3 regions of the Bacillus sp. TL12 genome follow, and region 2 is predicted to be linked to each of the others. Evidence: riboswitches for the same ligand, from Rfam matches in the RefSeq annotation. Region 2 holds a riboswitch; each other region holds the start of a gene.
What was found. A riboswitch is a leader RNA that binds a small molecule or an ion and turns the genes downstream of it on or off. The one in region 2 is predicted to bind cyclic di-AMP.

Region 1 (10,472 bases), on a different contig from region 2:
AGATATGATTTGCAAAAAGCAAAAAAACTTTGGGAAGACGCTAAAAAAGAACTTGGCACGGAAAGTGTTACAGTTGAGTTCTTGACATTTGAACAAGATAACGCGCAGCGTATAGCAGAGTATATAAAAGGAGATTTAGAAAAGCATTTACAAGGTTTAACGGTACAGATTAAACCGCAACCATTTAAGCAAAAATTACAGCTTGAACAAACTGGGCAATATGATATATCTATGGTAGTATGGGGGCCAGATTATAAAGACCCAATAAGTTATTTAGAATTGTTTACGACAGATAATCCGAATAATAAGATGGAGTATTCCAATTTTTATTATGATGACCTTATAAAGAAAGCAAAATATGATATTGTATTAGACCAAAAGAAAAGATGGAAGGCCTTACAAGAGGCGGAGCAAATAGTATTAGAAGATGCTGCAATTGTGCCGCTTTATCATACAGGTTCAGCATATATACAGAAAGAATATGTAAAAGATATTCAGAAGCATCAATTTGGTGGGGTGTATACGTATAAACATGCTTATTTAAGCGAGAGATAGATGAGATAAAAAAGCTAAGGCGTATGTGTCTTAGCTTTTTTGCTATTAGTTTAGAGATAATACAAGTTATGGAGAATAAATTGTGTATTTCAAAGTTCTAATCCTATAGCCATGTTAATATAAAGCGGTGGAATATATTTCAAATAAACATTAAAGAGGATGAACTATGAATCAACAATCTATATTAATCGTAGATGACGATAGAGATATTGTTCAATTAATTAACGTACATTTGAAACAAGAAGATCTCATCTACATTTGGATGAGATCTTCTTGTTCATTGACCAGTAAATGTCTGATACAGTAAGAAAATATTTAAGGCAATAACGAGCCCAGCAATTAGCCAAGCAATTACGTTTGTAATGCGATGATTCACTAGCACACCCATAATCTTTTTGCTACTTGTAAACATAATAAGAGGTACTAATGCAAATGCGATACCAAATGATAATACAACTTGACTCATAACAAGAGCGTGAGTTGGATTTACTCCTAAAGCAATAATAACAAGAGGCGGGATCATAGTAATAAATCTTCTTAAATATAAAGGAATATGCATACGGATAAATCCTTGCATAATAATATCACCGGACATTGTTCCGACAGAAGAACTGGATAAACCAGCAGCTAACAATCCGATTCCGAAAAGGCTAGCTGAGACAGGGCCAACTAAGTTGCTAAACTCATGAAAAGCAACATCTAAGTCTTCAGCGTGTAATCCGTTTTTGAAGAATAAGGCAGCTGCTACAATTAGCATACTTGCATTAATTGCTCCAGCAATCACCATTGCGATAATAATGTCAATAAACTCAAAACGGAAAATCTTTTTGCGCTGCTCATCAGTTGTGCCTACTACACGACGCTGCGTTAAAGCGGAATGTAAATAAATTGCATGTGGCATAACTGTCGCACCTAATATCCCAGCAGCGAGTAGGATACTATCTACCCCTTGGAAATTAGGGATAAATAATCCTGAAAGTAGAGGGCTTAATTCTGGTTTCGCATAAAATACTTGTACACCAAAAACAACAACAACAATAAAGACCATTCCTGTAATAACAGCTTCTAATGGACGGAAGCCTCTACGTTGAAATTCAAGTATAATGAATGAACCAACAGCAGTAATGAGAGCAGCCGGCAACATTGGGATACCGAATAGTAAATATAGACCTAAAGCAGCCCCGATAAACTCAGCTAAATCAGTGGCCATGATAACAAGTTCGCCTTGTATCCATAAACCAATTGAAACAGGTTTTGGAAAGTGCTCACGAGCGACTTCAGGAAGGTTTTTTCCGGTAGCAATCCCGAGTTTCGCTGAAAGAGATTGAATTAATACCGCCATTAAGTTAGAAGTGAGAATGACCCAAAGTAATAAATAGCCATATTGCGATCCTGCTGCGATATTTGTAGCGAAATTTCCGGGATCAATATAAGCAACGGATGCGATGAATGCTGGGCCGAGAAAAGGTAATAATCTTTTGATTCCTTTCGTTTCACCACTTAAAGCGAGGTGAGCGGATTGGACTGTAGTACTTTGAAGAGGTGATTGTTCTTCTTTTGTTGTAGCTTTATTCATAGTAGTTTCCCCTTTTGTTTCTTAGCTTGCTGCAATTATTGTATTTATTCTTATTACTTATTTCAATACATTTAGATATGCTAGTTGATATTTTTATTTGGGCACAATTGTTTCTTCGATGCAAATTATATGTCTGATTGCAATAAAAGGTGTGCTCGAAATAACTATGTAACTAAAATAAATAAAACAGCTAACATACAGTTATAACTTCTAGGATTGTGGGAGAATAAAGAGAATTTACCTATAATATGGAATGGGAAAACGTATTTTTTAATTGTAAAATAGAGCTCGCAGCATATTAATTGCTGTAAACCAATTTGTATGTTATATAATATATTGGGATTACATTACAACCGTATTGGATTGTTGTGTAATCTCGTTTTTCATTTGTGTTAACTTCTGGGAAAACATTGTAAATAGGGGAAGAGATTTGAACAAATCTTTTCTCATTCTTATATGTTCCGATATGATCGTTAACTTATACATGATTTTAAAATATTGAATGAGATAGGTGGTAAAAATAAATGTTAAATACAAAACCATACAGAGTGTTACTATATTACATGTACACTACGATTGAGAATCCTGAAGAATTTGCTGCACAGCATTTAGAATTTTGTAATTCACTTGAGTTAAAAGGAAGAATTCTTGTAGCAGAAGAAGGGATTAATGGAACTGCTTCAGGTACTGTTGAACAAACAGAGAAGTACATGGAAGCAATGAAGAATGATCCACGTTTTGACGGTATCGTATTTAAAGTAGATGAAGCAGATGGGCATGCGTTCAAAAAAATGCACGTACGTCCTCGTTCAGAGCTTGTTACACTTCGCTTAGAAGATGATATTAACCCGAAAGAAATGACAGGGAAATATTTAGAGCCAAAAGAGTTTTATGAGGCGATGCAACAAGAAAACACAGTTATCATTGATGCACGAAATGACTATGAATTCGATTTAGGACATTTTAAAGGTGCAGTTAAACCTGATATTCACTCTTTCCGTGAATTACCAGATTGGATTAGAGAAAATAAAGAAGTTCTTGAAGGTAAAAAAATCTTAACATATTGCACAGGTGGTATTCGCTGCGAGAAGTTTTCAGGCTGGTTAGTCAGAGAAGGTTTTGAAGATGTAAGTCAGCTTCACGGCGGGATTGTAACGTACGGAAAAGACCCTGAAGTGCAAGGTGAACTATGGGATGGACAATGTTATGTATTCGATGAGCGTATTGGTGTACCTGTGAACCAAAAGGAACATGTAATAGTTGGGAAAGACCACTTTACAAAAGAACCATGTGAACGATATGTAAATTGTGCAAATCCAGAATGTAACAAACAAATTTTATGTTCTGAAGAAAATGAGGCGAAATATTTACGTGCCTGTTCACACGAATGCCGTGTGCACCCACGTAACCGTTATGTGAAAGAACATGAGTTAACAGAAGAGCAAGTGGCTATTGCGTTAGCAAAAATTGAAGAAGAAAATCAAGTGAAATTAGGATAATAGTTTACTTTAATAAAAACGGATCTTCTCGTAAAAGAGAGGATCCGTTTTTCATTTTTATTTAGATAATGAAAAAAATTACACATTGCTTGTTTAAAACAGCTTGCTTATATAAATCCTTAATTCCTAAAAAGCAACTATAGGTATATTCAAATATCTCATCAGAGTCATCATCTTCAACAAGTGGATAAAGTTGTTCATCCATCAAATCGTGGAAGTTATACATTTCTTTGAAATCAGGTTTTCTTAAATCTTTTATTGCCAAATAAGCTTCTTCGACTTCACTAGCTATAAGGTAAAATGTACCGAGAGTATCGTTATCGATGATGGAATCATTAAGAGGTACAACATGTCCAAGTGGTGGTTCGCCGCCGCCAACTTCACCACATAAAATAAAATGAAGTAGTTGCCAGGACTTATCGATATCTAAATCAGGTTCTTTAAAATAAATATCTAACTCCTTGTTTTGGAGTTTACTTAATTCCTCATCTGTAACTAATATATACTGTCCAATCATCCCCATAATAGCCAGCTCCTCTAAAGGTTTTGAATTTAGTATATCATTTTTTATGTAGGTATTGATTGAGGGATGGATAGAATAAGTACTTTGAAACCAAGGAGAGGAAAGGGTATTTCAACTAATTTATAAGATATGAGGGAATATAGCTTGCTTCTAGTAAATTAAAACAAGGGAAATGTTTAAATAAAAGAGTAGGCCATAAAAATTTGTGGCCTACTCTTTTTATAATCGTTCATTTAGATGCTAAAACGTAATTGTTAAAAGGAGGCTTCTGCGTTGTTTCTTCTTGAAATTTTGATTTTTATGGTAGCAGTGAAGTTTTCATATTACTGATATTTGCTAAAAAGAAGAGCAGCTACTTACTCTTGTTATAATCAGATCTTGTTAAACCGTAAACAACAGTATCTTCATACACTCCCCAGTACAAACAACTTTGTTTAAATGAACCTTCATGTTTCAACCCCAATTTTTGCATGACTTTAGAAGAGGCGGGATTTTTAGTGAAAGCATCAGCAAAAATACGATTGAGCTGTAATTCTTCAAATGCATATGTAACGATGACCTGACCAGCTTCAGTGCAGTATCCTTTACCCCAATATGATTTACCTATCCAGTATCCTAATTCTCCTTTATTATGTTTTTTATTGATAAAAAGGTATATGCAACCGATGAGTATATTTTGTTCATTAACCATTGCAAAGTGAAAACTGTCTCCCTTATCCATAGCTGTATGGGTAGAGGGAATCCACTCTTCTGCCCAGCCATCTGGATAAGGGTGAGGAATAATTGTAGTAGTTTTCACCACCTCCTTATCTCCTGCTAATTCTTGAACTTTAGCAGCATCATTTAATTCAAATGGGCGTATTGTTAATCTCTTAGATAAGAACATTGGATATTGCATTTTTTCTCATCCTTTCTAATTATACAAATCTTTACTAAGTGTATAATTCATAAATTTGAAAATTGAAATGTTACTAATCTATTCGTAAATAAAATAATGAATAATATTATATAGTCCTTAAAATGAAATTTTGTTAAAAAGTCGAATTTTCTGTTTGTTCGATAGGTCAGATGTATAATATAGTTATGCTACAAAGAAGTAAAATTTTCATGTTTGGAAAAGAGGAATTTTATATGCGTATTTTAGTATTAGGAGCTGGAGGCGTCGGAGGATATTTTGGTGGCCGTTTAGTAGAGAAAGGGGAAGATGTTACTTTTCTCGTTCGTAGTAAACGAAAACAACAATTAGAAGAAAAAGGCCTCGTTATTCGGAGTGCTAATGGGGATTTTTCATTTCAACCGAAATTAGTAACGAAAGAAGATGTCGTTTCTCCATTTAATGTGATTCTACTCTCAACAAAAGCATATCACTTAAAAGAGGCAATAATAGATTTGAAGCCGTTTGTAGGCGATAATACAATGATAATCCCATTATTAAACGGTATTGCTCATTTATCACATTTGCAACAGGAGTTTGGTGAGGAAAAAGTAATGGGTGGTTTATGTTTTATAGAGACAACTTTAAACGATGAAGGAGAAGTTGTACAAACTAGTGCTGCTGATAGACTTGTATTTGGAGAAATAAAACACCCTGATTCAGCAAGAGCAAAAAAAATTGCTAAAGTATTAACGGGAACGAAAGCGAGTTTTGTTCTAAGTGAACATATTTTACGAGATATGTGGCATAAATATTTATTTATTTCAGTAATGTCAGGTGTGACGACGTTAATGCATGCACCGATAGGTCCGATACGCGAAAGTGGTGGTGGCCGCGATTTTATTCGAAGTTTATTTGAAGAAGCAGCACAGATCATGAGGAGATTTGGAGCTCCGATTCAGGAAAATATTGTTGAGGAACATATGAAGACAATTGATAAAATTTCTTATGATATGAAGTCATCTATGCAGCGTGATATGGAAAAAGGTTCGTTCATTGAAGGGGAACATTTACAAGGATGTTTATTAAAATTAGCAAAACAATTTTGTATCGATGCACCGTTATTAAAAGTGGTTTATCAAAACTTAAAAGTATATGAAGAAATGACTTTAAATAAAGAACCGGTATAGTTTTTGTAGTACCGAAATGAGTGAAGGATAGAAAAAGTATAATTACTTTTTCTATCCTTTTTGTATTTGGCGAGTAAAAAATTAGAAAGAGCATGATTTATTAACAGGATATCATTGAGGTACTTAGATGCTAAAACGTAATGATTTTAATAATACATTTTTGTGGGGATTTGGTATTTTATTTCTTATACGTAGAGAAAATGGGTTCTAAAAGAAGGGTCCCTTGAAATATAAATGTGTTGGAAAGGAGGGAGAATAATGACTATAAGTACTTTTTTAGGGTTATTTTGGGGATGGGTCATATTAATTGTATCAGGTATTCTTTTCTTGCGTCCATCGGTGTTACGTGGATTGAAAAGGTTAGTAGTGGAAGATAGAGGATCTGGAATTATGTATGGATTTTTATCAATATTTTTAGGGTTAAGTACCGTAATTTTGCATCATGTATGGGAGTTGAATTGGCAAGGATTTGTTACACTTATTGGGTGGCTTTCGCTTTTAAAGGGAATCTATATCATTGCATATCCTGAACCTTCAAAAAAGACGGATTTTGAAGTGCGTGTATTTTCTACTCGTATAGTACTCGCTATCATTTCTGCTTTAGCCATTTGGATGCTTGTCATAATTTATATGCAATAAATTTTGATGTTTTAAAAATAAAAAGTCTGTTTTTTAAAAAAAACAGACTTTTTTCACTTGCTGATTATTGTATATTTGCCTTAATAAATTACTTATTTCTTTTATTTTCTTGTGAACAATTTCGTTCGTCAACTGTGTTTCCATATAACTTATTAATTTCTATTGTAATTTCATCTAAAAATGTATCCGATAAAAGTGGCTTCTTTTCTTCAGAAAAATCAATGCCTCCCAATCTATATTGATAAATATATTCTGTTCATTCATGTAGTGATACCATACATAATCATCATAATCTTTCTATTTCTAAAAAATTTTTGTTTACTTTTTTAAAATAAAGGAGTATTATAATCCACAGTTTCAAATTTCTAAATCGCTGAAACCGCATGGTACGGGGGACCCGTTTTTATGGATTATTGCATAATCCAAGGGGTGAATCCTTGAAAAAGGTAGGGCTACTCATAGGCCCGAATCCGACAGCTAACCTCGTAAGCGTTATATTGAGAAGGAAGGTGGAGCTTGTGCGACAAAAAATTTAATGTCTACAAGTCTATTTGTTATGGCTTGTAGACATTTTTTTATGTTCTGAAAAGATAGTTTATGAGCTTTAGCTAGCAGAGAATTGTTCGTACAAAATTATTGGAGAGTGGACAGCAGTGGTTTCATCTATAAAAAAGTTTTTAATTGGACGACCGTTAAAATCAACCGAATTAGGAGAGCAAAAACTTAATAAAACGAAAGCGTTAGCAATTTTATCCTCTGACGCATTATCATCGGTTGCATATGGTCCAGAGCAAATTTTAATCGCTTTAGCGAGCCTTGGCGCAATAGCGTTTTGGTACTCTATTCCAATTGCGATTGGAGTATTAGTGTTATTAACAGCTCTTATATTATCTTATCGACAAATCATTTTTGCCTATCCTCATGGAGGAGGAGCATATGTAGTATCTAAAGAAAACTTAGGAGTTAATCCAGGATTAATTGCTGGGGGATCTTTATTAGTAGACTACATTTTAACAGTAGCAGTAAGTGTATCGGCAGGTACAGATGCGATTACATCTGCCTTTCCTAGTTTACATGAGCATAATGTAATTATCGCGATTATATTTGTATTACTTATTACAATATTGAATTTAAGAGGAGTAACAGAGTCAGCTTCTGTTTTAGCATATCCAGTTTATTTATTTGTTTTAGCATTATTTATATTAATTGGAGTAGGAATATACAATATTGTAACTGGTCACGTTTCACCAAATTTGCATACGCCAATTGGAACACCAGTTGCTGGTATTAGTTTGTTTTTACTGTTAAGAGCATTTGCATCAGGTAGCTCTGCTTTAACAGGTGTTGAAGCAATTTCTAATGCAATTCCAAACTTTAAAGATCCAGCTCCTAACAATGCAGCAAAAACATTGCTTGCGATGGGGGCTTTACTGGCCGTTTTATTTTCAGGGATTGTTTATTTAGCTTATTATTACGGAATTACTCCTAGCAAAGAAGTAACCGTAGTTTCACAAATTGCTGAGCAAACATTTGGACGAAATTTTATGTACTTTTTTATACAAGGTACAACTGCTTTAATATTAATTCTTGCTGCTAACACTGGCTACTCAGCATTTCCTTTATTAGCAGTTAATCTTGCGAAAGATAAGTTTATTCCAAGGATGTTTACGATTAGAGGGGATCGATTAGGTTACTCGAACGGTATTATCATACTTGGTATCGCTTCTATTATTTTAATTATTGCGTTTCAAGGTCAGACAGAACATCTTATCCCGTTATATGCAGTAGGTGTATTCATTCCGTTTACGTTATCTCAAACTGGAATGGTAGTAAAATGGATACGAGAAAAGCCACAAGGGTGGATTTTGAAATTAACGATTAATTTAACAGGTGCAGTTATTAGTTTTATCGTTATGAGTATGTTCTTTTTAACGAAGTTCGCACAAGTTTGGACAATACTTGTTTTCTTACCAGCTATTATTTTTGTGTTTCATCGAATTAAGAAACATTATGATGCGGTAGGCGATCAATTAAGTCTTAAAACTTGTGAATCAATTGTTCCGATTGAAGGGAATGTAATTATCGTTCCTGTAGCCGGTATGACTCATGTAGTAGAAAATTCATTGAATTACGCAAAATCTCTTTCACCAGATCAAATTATCGCTGTATATGTTGCTTTTGAAAGAGAAGATGAAAAGAAATTTGAAGAGAAGTGGAAGAAATGGCAGCCTGACGTAAGGCTTGTTACATTGCATTCTCACTATAGAAGCATTATTCAACCGCTAACAAAGTTTATCGATACAGTGCAATATAAAGCAAGTGAGTCAAATTATCGAGTTACGGTAGTCATACCTCAGTTTATACCAAAGAAAGGTTGGCATAACATTCTTCATAATCAATCCAGTTTACTAATTCGTGCGTATTTACTTTATCGAAGAAATGTTGTGATTACGACTGTACCGTACCATTTGAAAAAATAAAGATTATAGAACAAGCAATTTCTAAGGTAGCTTTACTTATGTAGAGCTACCTTTTTTTACAAATAGGTTTTATATCTTATCTTTGTGTATCCAATCCTTATGCTAAATTTGGTATTTCGAAACTTTTTACCACTCCAAAAGTTATTCTTTCTAACCTTGTTAAAATTCCTATCTGTTTACTTTCACCAATTCTTTGAACGACCCTGGTTTTTAAAATGATTATCTACATTTTATGAATATCTTTAATACTATTAATACAATAAAGATATATAGTTTTGGATTTTTCTTTAAGGAGATTATTCCAAAATTGCATGTTCTACATCTACATTCTTCATTAGGTAAAAGGATGTAGTTTATATATGCTTCTCCATACCAATCTACATTTTTAAGAAGTAATGATAAGACGGAAAAGAATATGGTTTATAGAAAAGCGAGGAGAGGATATACTCGGGCACAAATAATTTTAAGAGTATGCCAGGAAATCTTTGATTTATCAAGAAAAATTAAATTTAAAATGAATTATATAAAGAAGTCTCTTGAGGGGAGGAATATTAAATTACAAAACATATCATATAGTGGGGAGTAGGTTTTAGTAAATGTTGAACAATACAATGGTCACTACATTTTCGATTAGGAAGGAAAGAACATGAAATTTCTATCTCGTTTTGTCCGACATTTCCATCGTTTGCAGTGGAAACTGACTTTATTTTATGTGTTAACAACCATTGGCGTTCTATTGACACTCGAAGTGATGGGCTTTCTTATTTCGCTTAGTCTAGTGAAATATAATGCGGACCAAATGTTTGAACAACAGATAAGCATACAAGCCCAAAATATATCTTCTAACTTTAACGGACCATTGATTAATCAAAATCAGCTGAAGAAAGCGTTAGAAGATTGGCCCATAGAAGTAGGGACTGAATTCGATGGATTTTCTGTGGTGACTGATCCAAATGGGAATTTACTTGCAAGCGCTGGAGAGAATGTGCCTCAGTTTATTGATTTTAAAGCAGAATTCCCTGCGAAAGTTTATCAAAATATATATACAGCTCTGTCACTGAAACCATCCGAAGCACGTAAATTAAAAACATATAGCTATCATAAAGGTGGAGTTTTCTATATTGTTGCTCCGTTAT
Region 2 (10,472 bases):
CATTTTAAAGTAGGCGAATGAATATGAAAAATGAGCTCCATGTGATCTCAAATGGTCAGATGACATTCGAAGAGTTAACGAATGTAGCGATGCAAATTGAGGGTGAGATTGACTATTTGCATATTCGTGAGCGTGAGAAAAATACGAAAGAGTTGTATGAAGGTGTGGAAAGCCTTTTAAAAAGAGGCTTTCCAGCATCTAAGCTTGTGATGAACGATCGGATTGATATTGCGATTCTATTAAATATCCCTCGCGTACAATTGGGATATCGAAGTGCAGATGTTAGATTTGTGAAAGAAAAGTTTTCTTATTTGCATGTCGGGTATTCTGTGCATTCTTTGGAAGAAGCAATAGTAGCTTTCAAAAATGGTGCAGATTCCCTTGTTTATGGTCATGTATTTTTAACGAATTGTAAGAAGGGTGTTCCAGCAAGAGGGTTAGAAGAAATTTCAGATATGGCAAGGCGATTAACGGTACCGATTACAGCGATTGGTGGGATAACGCCTCAAAATGCAGCAGAGGTTCTTCGGTCTGGTGTAAGTGGTATTGCAGTTATGTCTGGAATTGTCAGTGATCGTACTCCATACGAGAAAGCAAGATTGTATAAGGAAACAATAAGAAAGTGGGCGGAAAACCATGAGTAAGATATATGATGTAGCCATTATTGGCGGTGGTGTAATTGGTAGTTCAGTTGCACATTTTCTAGCGGAAAGAGGATACCAAGCGGCGATTGTTGAGAAACAAAGGATTGCGTCTGAAGCTTCTAAAGCAGCGGCAGGTTTACTTGGTGTACAGGCGGAGTGGGATGCGTATGATCCACTATTTGAACTTGCTAGGAAAAGCCGTGAAATATTTCCACAACTTGCAGAAACGTTACGTGAAAAAACAGGTGTTGATATTGGGTATGAAGAGAAAGGTATCTATCGTATTGCTCAAACGGAAGATGAGAAGAGAAGAATACTAGATATTATGAAGTGGCAACAAGAAACAGGTGAAGAATCATATTTTATGACTGGAGATGAGCTTCGTGAAAAAGAGCCATTTCTCTCTTCATCCATTATGGGGGCTGTATATTATCCGAAAGATGGTCATGTCATCGCGCCGGAACTTACGAAAGCATTTGCGCATTCTGCAGCCGTTTCTGGAGCTGATATATATGAACAAACAGAAGTATTTGATATCAAAATAGAGAACAACCGAGTAGTAGGGATTATTACGAATGAAGGTATGATTCTATGTGAAAAGGTAGTAATTGCCGGTGGTTCATGGAGCACAAAACTCCTTCATCATTTTGATAAAGAGTGGGGTACATATCCTGTGAAAGGAGAAGTGGTGGCTGTGAAGAGCAATAAACCATTACTGAAATCTCCTATTTTCCAAGAACGTTTTTATATTGCACCAAAACGTGGTGGACGCTATGTAATTGGAGCAACAATGAAGCCTCATACCTTTAATAAATCTGTACAACCAGAAAGTATCACTTCAATACTAGAGCGTGCTTACACAATCTTACCAGCTTTGAAAGAAGCAGAATGGGAAAGTGCGTGGGCGGGGTTACGCCCGCAATCTAATCATGAAGTCCCTTATATGGGAGCACATGAAGAAATAAAAGGATTATATGCTTGTACAGGTCATTACCGAAACGGTATTTTATTAAGTCCTGTTTCTGGTCAATATATGGCAGATGTAATAGAAGGAAAGCAAGGGAATGATTTACTAGATTCATTGCTTTCAAAGTCAGTTTAGCTAAATGCAAATAAAAAACCAACTTTTTAGGTAGGAGAGAGTATCCAGCCATGCATAGAAGCGGTCAGGTCCTTTTCCTGCCCCATGCCAAATGAAAACAAAGAGAGAAGACGAGAGCAGATTACCTTTTGTTCTTCAAAGCTGTGACTTATACGCTTGAAAAACAAAATGGATTTATAGAAAGGGGATGGAAGCTTGAACTTAAAAATTAATGGTAAGCAAGTAGAGGTGCTGGGAAGTGTTAAGACAGTAGCAGAATTGCTTACGCATTTAGGATTAGATACAAAGATTGTTGTAGTAGAACGCAATGCAGATATTTTAACAAAAGAAGACCATCAGGATACATCTGTTTTTGATGGAGACCAAATTGAGATTGTAACTTTCGTAGGAGGCGGTTGATTATGTTAAACATTGGACCATTTACATTCAATTCTAGACTTTTATTAGGAACAGGGAAATTCTCAGACTATGATGTACAAAGAAAAGCAATTGAAGTATCAGAAGCAGAAATTTTAACATTTGCAGTACGCCGTATGGATATATTTGATGCACAGCAACCGAATTTACTAGAAAAAATTGATGTAAAAAAATATACATTACTTCCAAATACAGCGGGAGCGAAAAATGCTGAAGAAGCAGTTCGTATTGCAAAATTAGCAAAAGCTTCAGGACTTTGTGACATGGTAAAAGTAGAGGTAATCGGGGATGATAGAACGTTATTACCAGATCCAGTGGAGACTTTAAAAGCATCTGAAATGCTTTTAGAAGAAGGGTTTATTGTTCTTCCTTATACATCAGATGATGTTGTATTAGCTCGTAAACTACAAGAACTTGGTGTTCATGCTATTATGCCTGGTGCATCACCAATTGGTTCAGGCCTAGGTATTGTGAACCCATTAAACTTAGGCTTTATTATTGAGCAAGCAAAAGTACCAGTTATTGTTGATGCTGGTGTTGGTAGCCCGGCTGATGCTGCGTTTGCGATGGAATTGGGCGCAGATGGCGTGTTATTAAATACAGCTGTATCTGGTGCGAAAGACCCTATTAAAATGGCGGAAGCAATGAAACTAGGTATTCATGCAGGACGTCTAGGATTTGAAGCAGGGCGTATTGCACGTAAGCGCTGCGCGACGGCAAGTAGTCCTTTAGAAGGAATGAGTGTAGTTGAATAATCGATATTCTCGCCAAGAGCTATTTTCTCCAATTGGAGAAAAAGGGCAACAAAAGATAGGAGAAAAGCATGTACTAATTATCGGTGCTGGAGCGCTTGGTAGTGCGAATGCAGAGATGCTTGTGAGAGCTGGCGTTGGCCGTGTAACAATTGTCGATCGTGATTATATTGATTGGAGTAATTTACAGCGTCAGCAGTTATATTGTGAGGAGGATGTGAAAAATAATCTTCCAAAGGCTGTAGCAGCGCAAAGACGCTTGCAAGCAATTAATAGCAACGTAACTGTAGAAGCCTTTGTTCAAGATGTAACAGCCGAAGAATTAGAAGAACTTGTTACGACTGTCGATGTAATGATTGATGCGACTGATAATTTTGAAACACGTTTTATCGTTAATGATATATCACAAAAGTATTCTATTCCGTGGATTTACGGGGCGTGTGTAGGAAGCTACGGCCTTTCTTATACGATTTTACCAGGAAAGACTCCGTGTCTCTCTTGTTTATTACAATCCATCCCGCTTGGCGGAGCGACATGTGATACAGCAGGGATCATTTCACCTGCTGTATCTCTCGTTGTTTCTCATCAAGTTACAGAAACGCTTAAGATTTTAGTAGAGGATTACGAAGCACTTAGGGATGGGCTTGTATCGTTTGATGTATGGAAAAATGAATATTCATGTATGAATGTGCAAAAACTTCGAAAACATAATTGTCCTTCATGTGGTGAGAAAGCGGTGTACCCATATTTAAATAAGGATAATACGTCAAAAACTGCAGTTTTATGCGGAAGAAATACAGTTCAAATTAGACCTCCGCATAAGGAACGATTAGATTTTGAACGATATAAAGAACTGCTGCGCGATCGTGTAGCAGATTTAATGGTGAATCCATATTTACTATCGTTTTCAGTTGAAGATAAGAGATTGGTTGCATTTCAAGATGGCCGGGTTCTTGTACATGGAACAAAAGATATAGTAGAAGCAAAAACAATTTATCATCGTTATTTTGGATGAAAAAGGATGAGTGAAATGAAAGTGAATAAAGCTTTAACAATTGCTGGATCTGATAGCGGCGGCGGTGCAGGTATTCAAGCAGATTTAAAAACATTTCAAGAGCTGGGTGTATACGGAATGACAGCTATTACAGCTATTACGGCTCAAAATACACTCGGTGTGCAAGGGGTATATCCAGTTGCTCTCGAAGGCATTCAGGAACAATTAAATTCTATTGGTACAGATTTAACCCCAGATGCTGTGAAGCTTGGTATGCTATTTAGTAGCGAAATTATTAAAGTTGTTGCAGATAATATTAAAAAATTTGGTTGGAATAATATTGTACTAGATCCTGTTATGATTGCAAAAGGTGGTGCTTCGTTATTACAGCAAGAAGCTGTGCAAGCATTGAAGGAATATTTATTACCAATTGCAACAGTAGTGACTCCGAATGTACCAGAAGCTGAAGTATTAACTGGAATGGAGATTCACAATATCCAAGATAGTAAAGAAGCTGCAAAAGAATTGCATAGATTAGGAGCTAAATATGTTCTTATGAAAGGTGGACATGCAGCGTATCAAGGAAATGAAGTAATTGATCTCCTATTTGATGGTGAACAATTTATCGAGTATAGAAGTGAACGAATTGATTCAAAACAAACGCATGGTAGTGGCTGCACATTTGCATCCGCTGTAACGGCAGGACTTGCAAAAGGCTATCCAATTGAAGAGGCAGTAGGGGAAGCTAAACAATTTATTAGTATAGCAATTGAAGAGCAATTAAATATTGGAAGTGGTCATGGACCAACGAATCATTTTGCATATAAAGTAAAACTTTAATGGGTGGGGAGTTTTGTCCCCCACTGATTATTAGCCCTCACCAATCGGGGGGGAAGCCAAGGAATTCATGCATAAATATTCAGAATTTGATGAAGAAGCCAGTTTTTATAATTGGCTTTTTTATTATTTACTTTTTCCATATTTAGGAGTATTATATCAGCCAGAATCTGTTTTTTGTAACGCTGAGTTCAATTCATTTGGAGCGGAGGAACCAAATTGTGCGTGGTCACTAGGGGTGAATCTTTCATGATGAAAGTAGGGCTACTCTCAAAGTCCGAATCCGACAGCTAACTTCGTAAGCGTCTTGGGAGAGGATGGTGCATGGATGGATACATCACTTCATCGATCTGATTAGTATAGGAGAATATCAATCTATATTTGAATTCTTTTATACTAAGGAGGATGATATACATGGGTGAGGAAAAAGAATTAACACTCATTTGTGTGGGAGAAGAGGAAAAAGTAAACAGTTTACGAGAATTAGTGCCTTTTCAACAAGATATGATTATTTTTACAGTAAATGAACATGTAGCAGATGAAGTACGAGCATGTGGCTTTGAATCAACGTATTACTGCAATAAGGAACTGAATATAACAAGTATTTGTAACGGAATAAAAAAAGTAATCTTGCTAGGAGATGAACTTCCGACGGTTAGTTTCTTTACGGAGCGCATTCGCTTTTCTTTTCAAGCGCCTATTACAGTTGTTACAAGGAATAAACGATATCCAGTAAGGCTCTATGAAACAATTGGAGCTAAATTTGTAGTGTTTACGAATTGTGATAATATTTATTTTTTATTTTTTGAATAGGGCGGGGAGTGAAGATGAAGGTGTTATTACTTGGAGATATAGCAAATCGTTGGGCGGTATCAGTAGAGCGAGTTCAAGAGTTAGCCATGCAAGATCCTATTTTTCCAGATCCATATATAGTCTTGCCATCGAAAGATAATTTGTATTTAGAAGTGGATATTATTGAATATGAGAAACTGCATGCGGAGCTGTCACAAATTTATATTCGAGGGAGAAATTTACGTTCATTTTTACAAAGAGAATAAATTTTGAATGGGAAACAGAGCGAATGTTAAGTGCAATAAACTAGGCACTTATATGAATGCGCTCTTTTTCTTTCATATTTAAAAGGCTATTTTCTTGTAAAAGAAAGAAAAGACAAGAAAACAGATGATAAAATACTAATATCAAAAAATGTAAGCGTTTAAATAGTTGAATATTTTCTTATTTTAGGTAATTTTCCTCTTTACAAGTGAAATGGAGAGGAGTATATTTACATTCATAAATCATTCATAAAATTTCCAAAAACAACCTGATATCGCTGAGTCCAATTATTTGGAGCGGGGGAACCAATTTTGTGCATTGTCACTTGGGGTGAATCTTTCATTACGAAAGTAGGGCTACTCTTTAGGCCCGAATCCGACAGCTAACCTCGTAAGCGTTTGGAGAGGAGGTTTACTTTTGTGTTGTTCATTTTTGAACACTGAGTAGAGCCTCAGTGTTCTTTTTTTGATGGATTAATGGTAAAAATTAACATTTTGAAATGAGGGATTGGAATGCTAGATGTAGTGATGATTGGAATCTTTGTTGTATTAGTAGCATCGATGATAGGGCTTGCGAGCTGGTCAGATAAAGTTGTGAAAGAAGGGAAGCAATCATGATGATTGCCTTATCAGTTATTGTCGCAGCGATTACTGTGTATTTAGTTTATGCGTTATTAAATCCGGAGAAGTTTTAATTAGGGGGAATCATACATTATGATTTGGGTTGCAGTTGTCATTACAATGTTATTGTTTATTCTTGTGGCAAAGCCAACGGGTATTTATTTAGAGAAAGCTTTTCAAGGGAGTAGAAGACTAGATAAAATATTCGGGCCTTTTGAAAAGCTGATTTTCAAAATCACGGGTGTTAAGTCTTACAATCAAACGTGGAAACAGTACGCGTTATCATTAGTTGCACTCAATGGTTTTATGATTGTTGTCGTATATTTCATTTTTCGCTTACAAGGTGTATTGCCGTTAAACCCGGCGCATATTGAAGGGATGGAACCAACGCTCGCTTTTAATACGGCGATCAGCTTTATGGCAGATACAAACTTACAGCATTATAGCGGTGAAAATGGATTATCTTATTTATCACAATTAATTGGGATTACATTTTTAATGTTTACTGCGCCGGCAACAACATTAGCACTTGTAATGGCTTTTATAAGAGGATTAGCAGGTAAGGAACTTGGAAATTTTTTCGTAGATTTTACACGAGCTTTAACAAGGGTCTTCCTTCCAATTGCATTTGTGGCAGCGTTAATTTTTGTGGCACTTGGTGTACCGCAAACTTTAGATGGGGCGGTTACAGCCAACACAATTGAAGGTGTGAAACAAAGTATTTTACGCGGTCCTGTAGCTTCATTCGTTTCCATTAAGGAACTAGGCAATAATGGTGGTGGATTCTTCGGAGCAAACTCCACACATCCATTTGAAAACCCAGGACAAATCAGTAACATTTTACAAATGATGCTCATGATGCTATTGCCGACAGCTTTACCGTTTACGTACGGAAGAATGGTCGGAAATAAAAAACAAGGACGTATCCTTTTCGTTTCCTTGTTTATGGTGTTTTTAATTGGATTTGGAACCATTGTTTCATCAGAATTACAAGGAAATCCAGCATTAAATCAAATGGGTATGGAACATGTACAAGGAAGTACAGAAGGAAAAGAAGTACGATTTGGAACGATCTTTTCTTCACTATATGCGACAGTAACGACAGCAGCCGAAACGGGTGCAGTTAATACGATGCATGATACATTAACACCAATTGGCGGATTGGTACCACTTGTAAACATGATGCTAAATACGGTGTTTGGCGGCGTTGGGGCAGGTTTCGTGAATATTATTATGTACGCAATTATTGCAGTCTTTATATCTGGATTAATGGTTGGACGGACACCAGAATTTCTAGGTAAGAAAATTGAAGGGAAAGAAATGAAGTTAATTGCGGTAACGATATTATTTCATCCATTGCTGATCTTAGGGTTTTCGGCACTAGCTCTTTCAACTCATTTAGGAACAGATGCTATTTCTCATTCAGGTTTTCATGGTTTAACGCAAGTTGTATATGAATACACGTCTTCGGCTGCTAACAATGGATCTGGATTTGAAGGTTTAGCAGATAATACACCGTTTTGGAATATCACAACTGGTTTAGTTATGTTTTTAGGACGTTATTTCAGCTTAATTACAATGTTAGCTGTTGCGGCTTCATTGAAAGAGAAGACGGTAGTACCAGAAACAGTAGGAACATTCCGCACAGATAATAGTTTATTTGGGGGCATTTTCATTGGGACAATTGTAATCGTTGGTGCATTAACGTTCTTCCCGATGTTAGTGCTAGGGCCAATTGCAGAATTTCTTACATTGAAGTAATGGAGGGTAAATGATGAGACCTGTAGTGGTAAAGGAAAAACAAGCGAATCAATCACAAGTACATGTTGTAGAAGATGAAGTGAGACAAGCGAAAACGATGGACCGTGATATTGTTACACATGCGATGAAACAGTCAGTTGCGAAACTGAATCCAAAAATAATGGTGAAAAATCCAATTATGTTCGTAGTGGAAATTGGATTTATAATCACTTTGATTTTATCGTTTCTTCCGAATAGTTCTAGTAGTATACCAGGTTGGTTCAATATAACAGTTTCTTTTATTCTATTATTTACAGTTTTATTTGCTAATTTTGCAGAGGCACTGGCTGAAGGGCGCGGGAAAGCGCAGGCTGATTCTTTAAAACAATCGAAGAAAGATGTATTTGCAAACGTCGTAAAAGAAAATGGGAAAATCGTTCAAGTATCAGCGACTGAATTGAGAAAAGGTGACGTTGTTATTGTAAAACAAGGAGAAATGATCCCAAGTGATGGCGAGGTTATTAAAGGTTTGGCATCGGTGGATGAGTCAGCAATAACAGGTGAATCTGCCCCTGTTATTAAAGAAGCCGGTGGTGATTTTTGTTCAGTAACAGGTGGTACAATGGTTGTTAGTGATGAGATTACCATTTCAATTACAAGTAATCCAGGTGAGTCATTTATAGATAAAATGATCTCTTTAGTAGAAGGGGCTGCTCGTCAAAAAACACCGAATGAAATAGCTCTGAACACAGTATTAACAAGTTTAACTCTTATTTTCTTAATTGTAGTTGTAACACTACCGATTTTCACGAATTATTTAGGATTTAAGATTGATACTGCTGTACTTGTTGCGCTTCTTGTTTGTTTAATTCCAACGACAATTGGAGGATTATTATCCGCGATTGGGATTGCTGGAATGGACCGTGTGACGAAATTTAATGTATTGGCAATGTCAGGGAAAGCTGTAGAAGCTGCGGGCGATATTAATACAATTATTTTAGATAAAACAGGTACCATTACGTTTGGGAATCGGATGGCACATACATTGCTTCCTGTAGGAAACGAAACAATTGAGCAATTAGCGAAATGGGCTGCATTAGGATCAGTTTTAGATGAAACACCAGAAGGTCGTTCTGTAATTGAATATGTAAAATCAAAAGCTTTATCATATAACAGGGAGCTTGCTGAGCAAGGTGAGTTTGTTCCGTTTAAAGCAGAAACAAGAATGAGTGGTGTAGACTTACTTGATGGTACAAAAGTAAGAAAAGGTGCAGTTGGTGCTGTTATGGAGTGGGTACAAGCACAAGGTGGTACAATTCCAAAAGATTTGAATCAAAAAGCAGATTTAATTTCAAAAGAGGGTGGAACACCACTTGTAGTTGCAGTGGATAATCGTATTTATGGATTAATCTATTTAAAAGATACTGTCAAACCAGGTATGCGCGAACGTTTTGAACAACTTCGCCAAATGGGAATCAAAACGGTGATGTGTACAGGTGATAATCCATTAACAGCAGCAACAATTGCAAAAGAAGCAGGTGTAGATGAGTTTGTTGCGGAATGTAAGCCAGAAGATAAAATTGCAGTTATTAAAGCAGAACAAGATAAAGGAAAACTTGTAGCAATGACAGGTGATGGTACGAATGATGCACCGGCACTGGCACAAGCTGATGTAGGATTAGCGATGAATAGCGGAACCACAGCTGCGAAAGAAGCGGCTAATATGATTGACCTAGATTCCAATCCAACAAAAATTATTGAGGTTGTAGGGATTGGGAAACAGCTGTTAATGACGCGCGGTGCGCTAACAACATTCAGTATCGCAAATGATATAGCAAAATACTTTGCGATTATCCCAGCGATGTTTACATTAGCCATTCCACAAATGGAAGCACTGAACATAATGAAATTAACTTCGCCACTTTCAGCTATTTTATCAGCATTAATATTTAATGCGATTATTATCCCTTTACTCATCCCATTAGCGATGAAGGGGATTGCGTATAAGCCAATGAGTTCCAATGCTTTACTCGGTCGTAACTTATTGATTTATGGGCTTGGAGGAGTCATTGTTCCGTTCATTGGGATTAAAGTAATTGATATGATTGTGGGATTGTTTATATAAGGAAGAGGGGAAAAGAAGATGGCTAACAAACAAAGTATACTTTCACCGGTCATTCGCGTTACCTTTACATTTCTTGTTCTATGCGGGCTTTTATATCCACTACTTGTAACTGGAATTGCACAAGCGGTAATGAAGGACAATGCAGATGGAAGTCTTATATATAATGAAAAGAATGAAGTGATTGG
Region 3 (10,472 bases), on a different contig from region 2:
ACAATGGCTAATAAAGAGATCAGTTTGACGAAGTATATCTAATTGAGGAACGTAGCTACGTACAATAAAGTTATCAGGTATATCCTTTAGCTGCTCTGCCTTTAATTGTTTGCCTATGTTTAGCACCACTTTAACTCTTAAATCTTTTAAAGCGGTAAAGCACATTTGATAGAAGTCTGGCTGATTGTTCATTATCGTTCCCAGAGAAATGTAAATTACACGTGTTTCATTTAATAGATTCATTGGAAAATCGTTTGCGATTTCATTTTTTGTAATGGAAGGACCAACAAAAATATAGTCCTTCTGAAAAACGCTGCTATTTCTTTGGAAATAGGAAGAAGTGAAGACGATATTTAAATCTCCTGAACCAGGGCAAAGTAAGAAATTGTAAGGTAATGGAAGTTTGTATTTATTTTCTAAATATTGTTTACGTTTGGCGATTTCTTCTAATTGTAAAAATGCATTTAACATAGCCAAACGTTCTTGTTTTTGTTCCATATTATCTATTCCTGTCAGGGACATATTTATTTTTGCATCTTGTGAATATGCAAAAGTGGTCCATGTTGCAATAGATAATAATTTATTTTGGTTGGCAATCCATTTGCCAGGTAAAGACTGTGCATCGTATATGAGATAATCATACGTTTCGTTGGAAATGTCTTCTAGAATAGAGTCGGTGATTGATTCCATTGCACTTAGAAAGTGCAATAAATATTCTTGAGGCTGGGAAGCCATAAGATCCATACTTTCTGCAAGCTTTTTTTGTGCCTCTTGATTAACAGGGCGAAACTGGGCACCGACTTTTTTGATTTTTTCTTCAAAATGATTGGATGAATAATAGACAATATGTTCTCCTTGTTTTATTAAATCACTTACTAATCCAAGTGTTGGGTTTACGTGTCCTTCTCCACCAACGTTGATGTAAAGTGCTTTTTTCATCTTTAGCCCTCCATTAAATATAGTTTGGTACACGCCTTAGCGAAGAGAATATACGTTTTATCATTGATTATCCCTATAACAGTGCGAAGTATAAATATGATGGTTGTCAAAATCAAATCTCAATTTTTTAGAGGTGTATAGTATTTATGAATGAATAATGATATTTTGTGTAAACGAAATTGATTATTGTTTGGATTATAACAAATTATTTTTGAATTTGTCTATGTTTTTCTTTTTTATGCGGGATTAGAGGTTGTGTTTATTCGAGTATTTGCGAGCAGTAAGACCTTGATAGATGTTGTAGTGAGACAGTAATCCATTGTTTTTATTCATTATAAAGTTCCTTTTATACATTATATACAAACGTTTTAAAATTTGTTTATAAAATAAGTAAACGTAATGTTGAAATGTTTGCTTAACTTGTGATAATATGATGAGGTGGATAAACGATATCGTGATTTGTTTGTATTAATAATAAACCATTTGGAGGATTGTTTAGCATGAGTGATATTTCAGCGAAGTTTTGGGATGCATCTATTGAAGAATTGAAGAAGGGGTATATCTTTGAAGAAGATACAGAAGAATACATCTGTTTAGCTTGTGGAGAGAAGTTTATAAAAGGGGTTATTTATCAAAACCAAAATGTTTTATATGAAGCAGAGAAATTTGTTCAGCTTCATATAGAGAATGAACATACGTCTATGTTCGAATATTTATTAAATCTTGATAAGAAATTTACAGGTTTAACGGATTTACAAAAGAAGATGGTTCAGTTTTTTTATATGGGCTTAAATGACAAAGAAATTGTGAAAGAAATGGATGGAGGAAGTACATCAACAATTCGCAATCATCGTTTTACATTACGAGAAAAGATGAAACAGGCTAAGGTGTTTTTAGCACTGATGGAACTATCAGAAGAAAAATCGAAAACGCATCCTAAATTTTTGCCAATTCACAGAACAGCTACAATGGTGGACGACAGATATAACATTACGGAAGAGGAAAATGATGAAGTGCTGAAGTTGCATTTTACAGAGGGGTTAGATGGACCACTTGTTAAATTTCCAAAGAAACAAAAACGTAAACTGATTATATTAAAACATTTAGTGAAAAAATTTGATAATAGTAAGAAGTATTCAGAAAAAGAAGTGAATGAAATTTTAGAAAATGTGTATTCAGATTTTGTAACTTTAAGAAGGTATTTAATTGAGTATGGTTTTCTAGATCGAACAGCTGATGGAAGTCAATATTGGGTTAAGTTATAAGAAAAAGGTAAGAAGGAAGGAGAATGAGAAATGAATAGGAGAGCAGAATTAAAGCAACTATACAAAGAAACAGAGATTGAGGCTGGGGTTTATCGTATTACAAATACAAAGAATTTGAAGACAATGAGCGGGAGACGTTTTGAACTCAATGTAGGTTCTCATACGAATAGGGCATTACAAGATGACTGGAAGCAGTATGGTGCAGATGCCTTTGAGTTTGAAGTATTAGAAGTCTTGAAGAAGAAAGAAACTGGGTATTTTTAATGTTAAGAAAGAATTGGAAAAATTAGAAGAGAAGTGGCTGAGAGAATTACAGTCATATGGAGAGAACGGATATAACCGAGCACTCTCTTAATAAAGGAGAAATGAAATTTGAAATCACAGGCAGATCATGGTCAAGAAGGTGCAGAATCACAAAATCAACAAAAGGAAGAGAAACCGATATGGAAATCAATGTCCATGTTTTTAGTTCCGTTACTGTTAAGTAATGTCTTACAATCAGTAGGACAATTATTTGGGATGGTAGTGGTAGGGCGTTGGCTTGGAGAACAAGATTTAGCTGCTATTTCAGCATTCTTTCCATCGTTTTTCTTACTTGTTTCGTTTGTAATTGGAATTGGCTCTGGTAGTTCTATTTTAATTGGTCAGGCTTTTGGAGCGCGTAATGAGGAGCGTTTAAAGGCTATTGTTGGTACAACACTTACATTTACGTTTATCATAGGAGTTGTTTTGGCAATAGTAGGAAGTGTATTCGCCATGGATATTATGCGTTTTATGGGGACACCGGAAAATATTATTGATATGAGTGTACATTATGCACGTATTTTATTTATTTCCATGCCAGTTTTATTCTTATATTTTGCATATACAACATTTATGCGAGGTACAGGAGATTCTAAAACGCCATTTTACTTTTTAATAGTTAGTACAGTATTGAACATGATACTATTACCTATTCTTATTTTTGGCTGGCTCGGAATGCCGAAGCTTGATGTTTATGGCGCTGCTTATGCCTCTGTTATATCAACAATTATAACATTTGTTGTTATGCTTATTTATTTAAAGAAGAAAAATCATCCATTACAATTGGATGAAACAGTGCGAAAATACCTTCGTATGGATTGGGAATTATTAAAGTTATTACTACGCCTTGGTATTCCTGCAAGTATCAATATGATCTTAGTTTCGCTATCTGAAATTGCAGTAATTGCATTTGTAAATCGCTTCGGTTCTGATGCGACCGCAGCTTATGGAGTCGTGAACCAAGTAGCAAGTTATGTACAAATGCCAGCAGTTAGCCTTGGGATTACTGTATCTATTTTTGCTGCACAATCCATTGGTGCGAATCAATTCGATCGATTACAGAAAGTCGTTCGAGCTGGGATTGTGCTGAACTATATTATCGGTGGCGTATTAATCGCACTAATTTACATGTTCTCAAGAGAGATTTTATCACTGTTCCTAACAAATCCAGATACAATTGAAATTGCGCATAGTTTAGTTATGATTACGCTTTGGAGTTATTTAATTTTCGGTCATGCACAAATTATTGGTGCGACGATGCGGGCGAGCGGAACCGTACTATGGCCAACTATTATCGGTGTTGTATCGATTTGGCTTGTGGAAGTACCGGTTGCTTATTTCTTATCATACCATACGGATCTTGGTATAGAAGGGATATGGATTGGATATCCAGCAGCGTTTATTGTAAGTTTAATTTTACAATACGCGTACTATAAATTTTCATGGCAGAAGAAACGGATTACAAGGCTTGTGAGTTAAATAGAAAATAAATAAAAGTGTCCCTGAGCTTTCTAGTTTAGGGGCACTTTTATTTGAGTGCTCATAAATAACTTTTTAACGTTACATCAAAGTGGTGTCTCATGAGTGTTCCATCATGCATATAGAATTCCCAAGCTTTCTCTGGATCTCCGATAATCTCAAAGGAATTTTCGGTTATATATAAAGCACAGTTATCCTCCAAAGCAATTCCTTCTATATTCCGTGCATGGTTTTGTAAGAATAAATGAAAAGCGGTTGCTCTATCCGGTTGATTGTAATGAGGGCAGAAATGTTTGGTTATTTTATTCCAGCCATCGATTTCCATATAACCATCTCCTTTATAATTAGAACGGAGTCCGGTTGTAAACCAGCACATAGCACCAGCGCTATATCCTGCAATGAATGTTTCATTGTGCAGTGCTGCTATTAACTTTTCATCTATTTTGTTTTCCTTCCATTTTTCAAGCATATTAATATAGTTTCCTCCACCTAGATAGATAAAATCAGCGAAATGAATCATTTCACTTATTTTATCTTCGTTAGGACTTTCTTGTGTGCAGCGTAGAATGTGAACATCACATTGTAACTGCTTTTCAAATGTTTCTCTAAAGTCGTTTATATAACCTTCATCATCATTGCTTGCCGTTGGGATAAACAATACTCTTGGAGATTGTTTCCCAGTTAACTCTATAAGTCGTTGATTTATATGGAAATGATCTATTTGTTCAAAGTAACCCCCACCAATTACAGCTAATTTCATAATGAATCACCACCTAATAGATTTTTGTTATTGATAAAGTTTCGATGTAGAGAAGTTTCTTTCCTTCTGTAACAAAAGATGAAAATGAAAAAGCATGTATGAATAAAGAGAAAGGATGTACGTTATATTTTAGTAAATCTATATTTGACCTTTCGTCAATTTTGTACTACAATCCGTAGTGTGAAAGGAGACATGGTATGTTTACCCAAAACTATAAATTAAATGAGCAAGGATTAAATCATTTCTTTGGACCGCTCGAAGCGAAGATTATGGAGATTATTTGGAATATCCCGGATATTACGATCAAAGAAGTTCAGCAAAAACTAAGTGAAGATTCTCCTGTGAATTTTAATACAGTAATGACTGTAATGAATCGCTTAGTAGAAAAAGGACACTTGCAAAAACAAACGGTAAAAAGAAGCGGTGTATATCGTGCTGCACAAACAAAAGAGTCTTTTTTATCAAATCAAACAAAGAAAATGACACAGGAACTGATGGGGGAATTTGGTGATCTCGTTGTGAATCACATGTTAGATGAACTAGACCAAGCTGATCCAGTTTTAATAAAGAAGTTAGAAGCAAAACTCAATCAACTGAAAAAAGAGGACTAGTGTGATGAAGTGGCAAATACGAAAATTAGTATTGTTTGCAAGCATCATTAGTCTTCTCTTTTTCGGTATGTTAGTGTACTACGTTACATATCCATTTTTCTTCGGAAATAAGGTTTTTTTTCTATCACAGTTTTGTCTATTTGAGTTGCAAAAGCACATGAGAGAATTATCAATCATTCGTATTGTAATGGGAGGCTTGTTAGTATTCACCTTATTTGTTGTGTGTAAAAGAGTATGGAGGCAGTTTTTCTATAGCAAAAAATTAAAGCGAAATTTAGTTGAGATTACTCGTAAAGGGAAACAACTGTACTTGCTGCCGTCATTAGAAGTTACGGCATTTACAGTTGGATTGATTCAACCGCAGATTGTTCTTTCGGAAGGTGTGTTTCAATCATTTACAGACGAAGAAATTGATGCGATTGTTTTGCATGAAGAATATCACCAAAAAAATCGTGATCCGTTAAAATTGTTTCTTTTTACGGTGTTAGCTGAAGGAATGATGTATATTCCAGTATTGAAAGGTATGTTACAGCGCTATCATACGTATCAGGAGCTATTGGCGGACAAATATGCGATGGATCAAATGAAATCATCGTTTGAGCTAGGTAGCGCGTTATTGAAATTAATGAAAATAAAAACAGCATCTAATCCGTTTATAACAGCTTCTTTTGCGAAGACAGCAATCAATTTACGTGTAGAGCAAATCATTAGCCAGTCATCTATAAAGCTCAAGATGCCGTTATATACAAATTCTGTTTATGTGACAATGGGGCTATTTCTCATTTCGTTTGTACTTATTATCGGAGAGTGCATATAGCCTCTTTTTTTAATATCGAACACTACTTTATGTAGTGTTTTGTAGGAGGAGTAAAATGAACGCAGCAGACTTAACGATATGGCTTGTAGTAGGCGCAGGGATTCTTTCGTTTGTATCACCCTGTTCGCTGCCACTATATCCATCTTATTTATCGTATATTACAGGTGTTTCTATTCAAGATTTAAAAGAAAAACGCGGTATGATGCAAAAAACAGCACTGATGCACACATTGTTCTTTATAATAGGTTTTTCCGTTATATTTTATGCATTAGGTTTATCTGTAAGTTGGATTGGTGTAACATTTTCATCCAATCAAAGACTCATTCAACAAATCGGTGGAATCTTTATTATCATCATGGGTTTATTTATGACAGGGCTCATTCAACCGAAATGGCTTATGTCTGAAAAGAAATTTCATTATAAAAGTAAATCAACTGGATATATTCGTTCTATTTTTGTTGGCATGACATATGCAGCTGGATGGACACCATGCGTGGGACCAATATTCTCTGCAGTATTAATGCTCGGTGCAACTAACCCAGATGAGGCGCTTCTTTATATTACAGCTTATACACTTGGATTTGCGGTTCCGTTCTTTGTCATGGCATTTTTTATAGGTAAGGTCAAATGGATTGTTACATATGCGGGTGTCATGATGAAAATTGGCGGTAGCATGATGGTTTTGACAGGTATTTTACTTTATACGAACCAAATGACGAAAATAACAGCATTCTTTATCAGATTATTTGATGGATTTACAGGATTTTAAAAATAGGGGGAAAGAACGTGAAAAAACTAATTGCAATTATACTGGCTGGAGCACTTATTTGGGCTGGAGTTAACTTTTATAATTCTAAGCAAGAAGAAAAAGGAAGGAAAGCGAAACAATCGGCACTGCAAGAGAAAGAAGTATTGCCTCAAGTAGGATTTAAGGCACCGAAAATTACACTTAAAGGACTAGATGGAAAGCTTTATTCATTAAATGATGCAAAAGGGAAACCGTATATTATTAACTTTTGGGCATCGTGGTGTGGGCCATGTGAAATGGAGGCACCGGACTTAGTACATCTTTATGATAAATATAAAGGAGAAATCGAAATTTTTGCGGTGAATGCAACGGTTAGTGATCCAGTACAAGAGGCAAAGGCATTTGCGGATCGTTTCGGATTTAAGTTTCCTGTTTTACTAGATATGGATGGGGTAGCTGGACTTGATTATAAAATTTTTTCATTACCAACAACGTTTTTTGTTGATAAAGACGGCATCATTGTAGAACAAGTGCGCGGAGTATTACCTCCGGATCAATTGGAAAAGAAATTTAAGCAATTAATTAAGAAGTAAAAGGGGACATCAAGATAATGATGGACTGGATGGTAAAAATACAGCCGATTTCTCCCATAGTGGGAAGTTTGTTTGGACTCATGTTCATGAAATTAAAAATGAAAAGTCAAGGTCTTTTATATGACAGAATGATGGATGCCGTAACAAATGGATTTTTAATCATCATTTTAACATGGAAATTCGCACCAGTAATTTTGAATCCAGGGTGGGCTTTTCAATCGCCATGGCAAGCGTTATTAGCTGTAGGGAGTACTCAGCACATTATAATTGGTTGTTTCATTGCAAGCGGATATATTGTATGGCGCAGTAAAAAGGTTGATTACTCGCTTTCTATTTTATTAGACATACTTCCATTTGGAATAGGAAGCATCATCATTTTCTATTTTTTATTCCATCAAAAGGTTGGTTTACAGACAACAATGCCGTGGGGAATGAAACTTTATGATTCAAAGTTTTCTTATCATCCTATATACATGTATGAAATCATTATAGCAATTTGTATAATGGGATGGTTGTGGGGGCAAAAAGAGAGACTAGGGACTAGAAAATACATAAGTTATTTTCTAATTGTAGAAGGAACTGCCCATATTTTTATTTCGCTTATAAGTGAGCAAGTTCCGTTATTATTTGGTCTGTCTATGCAGCAGATACATAGTTTTGGTGTGATTAGTATAGGGGTTGTATTACTTCCAAAAAAATAAAAGCAGCAATGTACGAACGGTTGTTCATACATTGCTGCTTTTATCATTTTTATAGATTGTAAGAATTGATATCTTTTTGTTTTATCCCGCATTAACAGGCAGTAAGCCCCCACCTGAAAGTTCAGCAAGAGAAAAGAAGTTAGGTGGGTAGGGCTACCCATAAAAGCCCGATTGGTGAGGGGTAATAATCAGTGGGGGATGAAGAACCCCCCAGTAATTAAAGTTTCACTTTATCTCTCTTTACAACCATCATTTAGAGGAGTATATTAACAATCAGAATAGCTCAATAGGGATTTTACAGCCAAATAATAAATCGCTTAATCCACTTCAGGAGCGGGGGAACCAAATTTGTGCATTTGTCACTAGGGGTGAATCCTTTTATAGGTAGGGCTACTCTCAAGGTCCGAATCCGACAGCTAACCTCGTCAGCGTTTTGAGAGGGGGGACTTGTGTGTATAAAAACACTAGGTGCAACCTAGTGTTTCTTTTTATTCTCTTAATGATAAAAAAGTAATTTGTTATTTAAAAAGAGAGGGGAAAAAGAATGAATTGGCTTACAAGTCTAATTACAATTGGTCTATTCGTTTTAGTTGCAAAACCTATGGGGAATTACATATACAATGCTTTTCAAAAGCATGATTTTTTTCAAAGAGTATATGGCCCGTTAGAAAGAGTATTATTCAAAGTAGCTGGTATTAAAGGACATAATCAAAGTGGGGAAAAATATATATATTGTTTAATCATGACAAATTTCTTTTTCATTGTAGTCGTATATGCTATATTTCGATTACAAGGGATGTTGCCATTAAACCCTAATCATTTTGAAGGATTAGAACCTACTCTAGCATTTCATACAGCCATTACATTTATGACAAATGCAAATTTACAACATTACGGAGGAGAAAGTAGTTTATCTTACTTTTCGCAAATGACCGGTGTGACGTTTATGATGTTTGCAGCGCCTGCTACTTCAATGGCGATTGGTATTACATTTATTCGTGTATTAGCAGGAAAAAAGGTAGGTAACTTCTTCGTCGATTTTGTACAAGCTATCACAAGGGTGCTATTACCGTTTGCGTTTGTAATGTCATTGTTTTTTGTATCGTTAGGGACACCTCAAACACTTGATTCGGCAGTTACTGTGAAAACTGTGGAAGGAACAATGCAAGAGATCCCTCGTGGACCAGTAGCGTCTTTACTATCTATCAAGGAGCTTGGTGACAATGGCGGAGGCTTTTTCGGAACCGTTTCTGCACATCCTTTTGAAAACCCTAATATGATTAGTAACGTACTGCAGATGATGCTACAAATGTTAATTCCGATGGCTTTTCCATTTGTATATGGAAGAATGGTTGGGAATCGAAAACAAGGAAGAATCTTTTTCGCATCAATGCTTATTCTTTTTGTTATCGGATTTAGTACACTTGCGGTTGCTCAATTAAAGGGAAATCCACTGTTAAATCAATTTGGTATAGAGAGTTCACAAGGGAATATGGAAGGGAAAGAAACACGTCTTGGTGTTATTTCTTCTGCTCTTTATGCCAATGTTACAAGTGCCTCTGGAACTGGTGGGGTGAATACGACGCACGATACGTTAACACCAATTGGAGGATTGGTTCCACTTGTCAATATGCTTTTCGGAACTGTGTATGGAGGCATTGGAGTCGGCTTTATGAATATCGTTATGTATGCGATGATTGCTGTATTCTTAACGGGGTTAATGGTTGGCCGTACGCCAGAGTTTCTGAATAAAAAATTAGAAGGAAAAGAAATGAAATTAATCGCGATTACAATTGTATCTCAGCCTTTACTCATTCTTGGGACAGCAGCGATCGCCTTTTCGACTCAATATGGCACAGATGCTATTTCTAATCCGGGCTTTCATGGTTTAACGCAAGTCATATATGAGTATACATCATCTGCTGTAAACAATGGATCTGGATTTGAAGGCTTAAAAGATAATACACCATTTTGGAATCTTTCAACGGGTATTGTTATGTATATTGGTAGATACTTGGGATTCATTACGATGTTAGCTGTCGCAGTTGGGTTAAGAAAGAAGAAAGTTATGTCTGAAACTGTAGGTACTTTTCAAACAGACACTCATTTATTTGGGGGAATCTTGCTTGTGACGGTATGCATAGTAGGTGCATTAACATTTTTGCCAGTGCTCGTGCTTGGACCGATCGCCGAATATCTGACCATATAATAATAGCGTTGCTTCAAAAAAGAAGGGCAATACATATTACTTATGTA

Region 1: linked by a shared signal. The riboswitch ahead of LOK41_RS03950 (APC family permease) and the one ahead of LOK41_RS21580 (hypothetical protein) in region 2 are both predicted to bind cyclic di-AMP.
Region 3: linked by a shared signal. The riboswitch ahead of kdpA (potassium-transporting ATPase subunit KdpA) and the one ahead of LOK41_RS21580 (hypothetical protein) in region 2 are both predicted to bind cyclic di-AMP.

Annotation. Positions count from the first base shown of each region.
Region 1 is NZ_JAJJBY010000003.1:64,860-75,331, reverse strand. Features, by position in the region: gene LOK41_RS03990 (peptide ABC transporter substrate-binding protein) at 1-555, shown strand, start outside; gene LOK41_RS03985 (Nramp family divalent metal transporter) at 833-2,131, opposite strand; gene trhO (oxygen-dependent tRNA uridine(34) hydroxylase TrhO) at 2,656-3,630, shown strand; gene LOK41_RS03975 (YfbM family protein) at 3,692-4,153, opposite strand; gene LOK41_RS03970 (GNAT family N-acetyltransferase) at 4,506-5,051, opposite strand; gene panE (2-dehydropantoate 2-reductase) at 5,285-6,217, shown strand; gene LOK41_RS03960 (hypothetical protein) at 6,476-6,856, shown strand; gene LOK41_RS03955 (hypothetical protein) at 6,945-7,088, opposite strand; cyclic di-AMP (ydaO/yuaA leader) riboswitch at 7,218-7,363, shown strand; gene LOK41_RS03950 (APC family permease) at 7,510-9,336, shown strand; gene LOK41_RS03945 (sensor histidine kinase) at 9,983-10,472, shown strand, end outside.
Region 2 is NZ_JAJJBY010000030.1:38,145-48,616, reverse strand. Features, by position in the region: gene LOK41_RS21615 (ABC transporter substrate-binding protein) at 1-13, shown strand, start outside; gene tenI (thiazole tautomerase TenI) at 24-644, shown strand; gene thiO (glycine oxidase ThiO) at 637-1,746, shown strand; gene thiS (sulfur carrier protein ThiS) at 1,942-2,145, shown strand; gene LOK41_RS21595 (thiazole synthase) at 2,148-2,918, shown strand; gene LOK41_RS21590 (thiazole biosynthesis adenylyltransferase ThiF) at 2,911-3,930, shown strand; gene thiD (bifunctional hydroxymethylpyrimidine kinase/phosphomethylpyrimidine kinase) at 3,937-4,749, shown strand; cyclic di-AMP (ydaO/yuaA leader) riboswitch at 4,920-5,067, shown strand; gene LOK41_RS21580 (hypothetical protein) at 5,161-5,559, shown strand; gene LOK41_RS21575 (hypothetical protein) at 5,574-5,804, shown strand; cyclic di-AMP (ydaO/yuaA leader) riboswitch at 6,068-6,213, shown strand; gene LOK41_RS21570 (hypothetical protein) at 6,315-6,419, shown strand; gene kdpF (K(+)-transporting ATPase subunit F) at 6,416-6,496, shown strand; gene kdpA (potassium-transporting ATPase subunit KdpA) at 6,516-8,183, shown strand; gene kdpB (potassium-transporting ATPase subunit KdpB) at 8,197-10,287, shown strand; gene kdpC (K(+)-transporting ATPase subunit C) at 10,306-10,472, shown strand, end outside.
Region 3 is NZ_JAJJBY010000003.1:173,152-183,623, reverse strand. Features, by position in the region: gene LOK41_RS04485 (macrolide family glycosyltransferase) at 1-939, opposite strand, end outside; gene LOK41_RS04480 (DUF2087 domain-containing protein) at 1,440-2,204, shown strand; partial or broken gene LOK41_RS04475 (GIY-YIG nuclease family protein) at 2,235-2,559, shown strand; gene LOK41_RS04470 (MATE family efflux transporter) at 2,658-3,986, shown strand; gene LOK41_RS04465 (Type 1 glutamine amidotransferase-like domain-containing protein) at 4,048-4,746, opposite strand; gene LOK41_RS04460 (BlaI/MecI/CopY family transcriptional regulator) at 4,944-5,357, shown strand; gene LOK41_RS04455 (M56 family metallopeptidase) at 5,362-6,174, shown strand; gene LOK41_RS04450 (cytochrome c biogenesis CcdA family protein) at 6,230-6,943, shown strand; gene LOK41_RS04445 (TlpA family protein disulfide reductase) at 6,961-7,515, shown strand; gene LOK41_RS04440 (prolipoprotein diacylglyceryl transferase family protein) at 7,533-8,216, shown strand; cyclic di-AMP (ydaO/yuaA leader) riboswitch at 8,521-8,663, shown strand; gene kdpA (potassium-transporting ATPase subunit KdpA) at 8,761-10,425, shown strand.